DNA from 2 places in the Clostridium sp. 7_2_43FAA genome. Region 1 is predicted to be linked to the other one. Evidence: predicted binding sites of a transcription regulator. Region 1 holds the regulator's gene; the other holds the start of a gene.
The links. Region 1 encodes CtsR, which represses protease genes until heat stress. Its sites were predicted from a motif close to AAGGTCAANNAAGGTCAAAT; they were not measured.

Region 1 (3,449 bases):
CTGTTTTTCCAACACCTGTTGGTCCACAAAATATAAATGTTCCTATAGGCCTATTGGGATCCTTCAGCCCTACTCTTGCCCTTCTTACTGCTTTAGATACAGCCATTACAGCTTCCTTTTGACCTATCACCCTTTTATGAAGTATATCTTCAAGTTGTAATAATTTTTCTGATTCTTGCTCTGTTAATTTCTCTAAAGGAATTTTAGCCCAACTTGATACTACCTTTGCAATTTGTTCACTATTAACAATATAATTATTACACTCATTATTTGTTAAATCTATCTTTAAACTATTCAATTTATTTTTTAATTGTCTTTCCTTATCTCTTAACTCTGCTGCTTTTTCAAAGTTTTGATTTCTTATTGCCTCTTCTTTTTCCTTAGAGTTATTCTCTAATTGAAGTTGTAAATTCATTATATCCGGTGGTGAAGTTAAATTTTCTATTCTTACCTTTGCTGATGCTTCATCAATTAGATCTATAGCTTTATCCGGCATAAATCTATCTGTTATATATCTATCTGATAACTCTACAGCTGCTTCTAAAGCTTCGTCCTCTATCCTTACCATATGATGTGCTTCGTATCTTTCCCTAAGTCCTTTTAATATATCTAAAGTCTCTTCTTTTGATGGCTCTTCAACTCTAACCGGTTGAAATCTTCTTTCTAGAGCTGAATCCCTTTCTATATGTTTTCTATATTCATCTATAGTTGTAGCTCCAATACATTTTATTTCACCTCTTGCTAAAGCAGGTTTTAAAATATTTGATGCATCTATAGCACCTTCTGCACCACCCGCTCCAACAATTGTATGAATTTCATCTATAAATATTATTATATCTTTAGAATTTCTTATTTCATCCATTACTTTTTTTAATCTATCTTCAAATTCTCCTCTATATTTAGCTCCTGCTAACATAGAAGTTAAATCTAATGAAATTATTACTTTATCCTTTAGTATTTCTGGCACATTTCCATTTATTATTCTTTGGGCTAGCCCTTCAATAACTGCTGTTTTACCTACTCCAGGTTCTCCAATTAAACAAGGATTATTTTTTATCCTTCTACACAGTATCTCTAAAATTCTTCTATTTTCATTTTCCCTTCCTACTACTGGATCCAATTTTCCTTCCTTAGCCATCATAGTTAGATTTCTTCCATATTGGCTTAATAGAGGAGTTTTAACAGTTTTTTTCTTAGCCTTCTCTTCAACTTTTATTTCCTCTACCTCCTTCTCATATAGATAATTACTTATATCAGTCTTTATTAATTTCAAATCTAACTTTAAGGTAGAAAGTATTGTATAAGCTACACCCTCTGTATCATCTAATAAAGCTAATAAAATATGCTCTGGATTTATATAATTATGATCATATATTCTTGCCTTTACTAAGCTATCATCAAATAATCTCTTTGTTCTAGGATTCAGTAACATCTCACCTACTGATATATCTATATCTCCAAAACCAAGATAATCTTCTATAAGCTTTCTTACTTTATCAATAGTAGCTCCATTAATATATAATACTTGCTTTGCATATCCACCCTCTTTTAATAACCCTAAAAGAATATGTTCAGTACCTATATATCCATGTTTAAAATATTGTGACTCTTTTTGAGCCTCTACTAGTACTAATTGTGCCCTCTCTGTTAACTTCCCAAAAATCATATATACCTCCATACCCTATTGCTAAAATTAACAACTATACAGATAAACCTTGGCCACTTAAAATATTTTACGATAATATAACTGTAATAATTCCTTTTAACATATCAGCCCTTAATTTATTTTTGTCTTCCACAGATACTAATGTTCTATCATTTAAAGATATTTTTATTATTTCATATTCCTTTTCAGTAATATTTTTAGTATCTTTTAAATGATCTAGTATAGATAAAGCGCCTCCATATGTTATACTTTCTCCTATTGAAGTATTTATTAATAACAGTCTTTCATCCTTATCATCGTATGTTATTTTTTTAATTACTATGCACCCTCCGCCACCTCTTTTACTTTCTATTATATAACCTTTTTCATAAGTAAACCTTGTTGTGAGCACATAATTGATTTGCGATGGTGCACATGAAAATTTATCTGCTAATTCATTCCTTTGAATTAATACTTGTCTTTCTCTTTCTTCATTTATCATATCTTTAATAAAATTTTCTATTGTATCTGAAATTCTTGCCATATTTTCACCTTCTTAAACTTATTTTCCTGATTGACCTTCTTTGACTTTTATTATATATTATAAATTTTAATATGTCCATTTCACTGCTTTTATTTTCTAAAATAAAAGCGAATGATATTGCATTTTTTATCCAAACTATATATTGAGAGGTGATCAAATATGGAAATTAAATGGATTGGTAATACAAGTTTTTTAATAAAAAATTCTACTGGTAAAAGAATTCTTTTAGATCCAATACAAATATACCCTTATATAGAAAAATATGATTTGAATCCAAATATAATTACATTTAGCCATACTCATAATAATGAAATTATTAATAAGCATGTTGATAAAAATTGTATAATAGTAAATTCAGCTTGTTCTTTTTCAAATGATTTTGTTACCTTAAAGGGATATAAAACATTTAAAGATAATCTTTCTGGATATAAACGCGGTGAAAATATAATTTATTTGTTAAACATAGATGAATTTAAAGTTTGTCATCTTGGTTCTTTAGGTCATCAGTTGAATGATAACTTATTAGATAAGCTAACTGATTTAGATTTTTTATTCATTCCAATAGGCGGACATTTTTGTTTAGATGGATTTTCTGCTGCTAAACTCGCCTTGAGTTTAAAACCTAAGTATATAATTCCAATGTTTTTTAAAACATCTTCTGAATATTTTTATTTAGATGGTCCTCATAAATTTTTATCTTCGTTAAAAAATATTTTATCTTATAATACAAATACTATATATTCTAATGATTTATCTTTTAAAGATAGATGTTCTGTAATACTATTATCTGCATAAAAATAAAGAACCGCTATAATTAGCGGTTCTTTATGTAAAATTATGCTTGTACTGGAGCTCCTACTGGACAAACATTTGCACAGTTTCCACAATCTATGCAAGTGTCTTCATCGATAACGAATTGAGTATCTCCTTGACTTATAGCATTAACTGGACATTCTGCAGCGCAAGCACCACAGTTTACACATGAATCTTCAATTTTGAATGCCATAAAAAGCACCTCCTAATATTATGAATTTATTTCACAATCTATTTTATCATAAGCATTTAAATTTTTAAAGGCTTAAGAAGAATTTATATAATATGATATTTCACTTTATTTTATCTATCATTTTATTTAGATTATACTATATCCTACTTCTTCAATAGATATAATTATTTTATCTTCAGTTATACTTTTATCATCATATACTACACTTACTTCTTTTTTAGATAAACTTACCTCACAAGCTATAACACCTTCAT
Region 2 (3,449 bases), 3.0 Mb from region 1:
TAATTGGAATTGCTTTCTTCTTATGTTATCTAATTCTGTTGGTAATGAGTCTATCTCTGTTCTTATCATAGCACCAGCTTCATCGATTAAATCTATAGCTTTATCTGGTAAATATCTATCTTGAATATATCTATGAGATAGTTTTGCTGCTGCTATTAAAGCAGTATCATGTATTCTTACACCATGATGAATTTCAAATCTTTCTTTTAACCCTCTTAGTATAGATATAGCATCTTCTACTGTAGGTTCTTCTACAACTACAGGCTGGAATCTTCTTTCCAGTGCTTTATCCTTTTCTATATATTGTCTATATTCATCAAAAGTTGTAGCGCCTATACAATGAAGCTCTCCTCTTGCTAGTAGTGGCTTTATTAAATTACCTGCATCCATAGCTCCATCAGTTTTTCCTGCACCAACTATAGTATGAATTTCATCTATAAATAGGATTATTCTACCTTCGCTACTTTGAACTTCTTTTAATACAGCTTTTAATCTTTCTTCAAATTCACCTCTATATTTAGCTCCAGCAATAAGTGATCCCATATCTAATGAAAAAATCACTTTATCTTTTAATCCTTCTGGGACATCCCCTCTAACTATTCTTTCTGCCAATCCTTCTACAATTGCAGTCTTACCAACGCCTGGTTCTCCAATTAATACTGGATTATTTTTTGTTCTTCTTGAAAGTATTCTAATAGTTCTTCTAATTTCATCATCTCTTCCTATAACAGGATCAAGCTTATGTTTTTTAGCTAGGTCTGTAAGATTGGTTCCATATTTACCTAATGCATCATATGTTCCTTCTGGATCTTGTGTCTCTACTCTTTGATTTCCTCTTACTTCTTTTAGGACTTCCATGAAATTCTTCTTATTTATATTATATTTATCTAATAATTTTTTAACTTCTCCATTTTTATCTACTTCAATTATTGCAAGCATTAAATGCTCTACACTTATATAAGAATCCTCAAATTTTTTAGCTATATCTTCAGCCTTAACTAAGACTTCTTCAATTTGCCTAGTAGCATAAACCCCAGAGGAGTTAGCACCTTCACCTAAAACTTTTGGCTTATTATCTAATACTTTATTCACATCTTCATCTAATGATTTAACTCTTATCCCCATTTTAGTTAATATATTTGGAATTAATCCATCCTCTTGCTCAACTAAAGCGGAAAATAGATGTATTAATTCTACTTGTTGATGATTATATTTAACTGCTACTAAGCTAGCATTATTTAATGCTTCTTGTACTCTTAATGTCATTTTATCTATATTCATGCTTCACTCCTCCTCATATTTACTAATTTAAACATATTTAATATAACCTATATTCATATAATAATACAAAAGTCAAAGAAAGTCAAAGTTTATTTTTATTTTTTTAAAATTTTCTATTTATCTGTAAATATACTATAATTAAATTATAACTTATTTTTATTAGAAAAGAGGTGATTTTATGAGAAGAGAATATGTGAGTTACCCTGCAGATACTCCAATTAAAATAACTTATGCAAATATAAGAGAATATCCTATACATTGGCATAATTCAATTGAAATATTATATGTCTTACGTGGAAGTATTAATGTTACTATAGATACTGATTCCTTTGAAGTCCTTGAAAAGGAATTAGAAATAATAAATGTTGATGAGTCTCACAGAATCTACAGTGATGAAGATAATAAAGTGCTAATATTTCATATAGATCCATACTTTTTTGAAAAATACTATAAAGATATAAACAATATATTTTTCTATACAAACTCTACTGATGATGGAGCTCAAGAAGGTGAAGAATATGATTTACTCAGAAATTTTCTAGCTAAACTTTTATGTGAGGCTGTCCAAAAGATTGATGATTATGATAAGGAAATTGAATCAATTTTAATAGATTTATTATATCATCTTATAAATAACTTCCATTACTTAACTTATGAAAAAGAAGAATTAAAAGAGAAAACTGAACAACTAGCTAGATATCACAGAATATCTAAATATATATTCAATAATTATGATAGTAATATTACTTTACAAGAAATTGCTAAAAAAGAATTTTTAAGTCCTCATTACCTATCTCATGAGATTAAATATGCAACTGGTTATAGTTTCACTGATTTAGTTAATCAAACTAGAGTTGAGGAATCAGTTAAACTTTTATTGGATAGTGATTTGAGTATCTCGGATATATCAGATGAGGTTGGATTTTCACATGTAAGATATTTAAATAAAAACTTTAAAAATTATTATGGTTGTACTCCACTTCAATATAGAAAGAAGAATAAATTAACTGAAAAAGAACTAGAGGCAATTAAAAACATAGAAATATTAAATCTTGAAGATGCTCTAGAATATTTATCTTCTGAATTAGATGATTATGAACGATTTAATTATGAAAATAAACTATGGAAAATTCATGTAAACATGGATGATAGCCTTGGAGAATTTAACAAGGATTATAGTGAAGTTATAAACTTAGATGATGCCTTTGATTTATTATTAGAAGATAATAAAGATATTCTTGAAGAAATTCAAGAGGAGCTTCATTTTAATTATGTTAGGCTTGAAAATATGTTTAATAGTGATATGGGGGTATTCCCTAAAGCTGACTTTTATAATTGGAATAAAGCTAAAAGTGTAATAGAATTTTTAGATTATATAAGTTTAAAGCCACTTATACTAATTGACAATACTAATTTTACTTTTGATAAATACAAGCAAGTATTAACTAGTTTTTTTGAATATTTTTCAGAGATAGATTATATTGATGTATCTGAATTTAAATTTCAATTTACGCCAATTATATCTGAAGATATAAAAAAATCATTAAAATCTTTTTTAGATGAAGAATATAATTTAGATGTTATTGAAAATGACTTTATATGTGATAAAAGTTTAAATAAAATTTATGATACTGCTTACATGCTTCCATATATAATTCATAATACTCTTTTTAATAAAAACTCTCTAAGTTTCTTAAGAGCTTTTGATGTTTTAGAAAAAGAGATAAGTTTGACAAATGAAGTATTTATAGGTGCTCCTGGTCTTGTTAATGATATGGGAATTAGAAAACCATCCTATTATGCATACTACCTTCTTAGTAAATTAGGAAATGAGATAGTTGCAATGGAAAATGGCTATATCGTAACTAAAAAAGATGATGAATATTGCATTTTATTATACTCATACAATGATGAATTAAATGATATGCAGAACTTTGAAGATATATTTACTAAACGTGGTAAAAGAAAAATTTATAAAAGAAAAATTTCTTTAAATATTGAAAATATCAAAAAATCATCTAGAATAATTACTTATGAAATTAGTGAAAGAGTTGGCTCTTCTTATAACTATTGGTTATCCATGGGTTCTCCTGATAGACTCAATAAAGAAGAAAAGGAAATTTTACACAAGGCATCTTTTCCTAAGATAGAATTTAAATATTCAAAGA

Region 2: clpB (ATP-dependent chaperone ClpB) is a predicted target of CtsR. The motif match lies at 1,350-1,369, and genes of this name have one in related genera.

What each region holds. Positions count from the first base shown of each region.
Region 1 covers NZ_JH815222.1:3,215,111-3,218,559, forward strand. Annotated here, with positions in the region: gene CSBG_RS16255 (ATP-dependent Clp protease ATP-binding subunit) at 1-1,666, opposite strand, end outside; gene CSBG_RS16260 (CtsR family transcriptional regulator) at 1,734-2,189, opposite strand; gene CSBG_RS16265 (MBL fold metallo-hydrolase) at 2,349-2,984, shown strand; gene CSBG_RS16270 (4Fe-4S binding protein) at 3,025-3,195, opposite strand; gene CSBG_RS16275 (heavy-metal-associated domain-containing protein) at 3,322-3,449, opposite strand, start outside.
Region 2 covers NZ_JH815222.1:225,927-229,375, reverse strand. Annotated here, with positions in the region: gene clpB (ATP-dependent chaperone ClpB) at 1-1,281, opposite strand, end outside; gene CSBG_RS02650 (helix-turn-helix domain-containing protein) at 1,460-3,449, shown strand, end outside.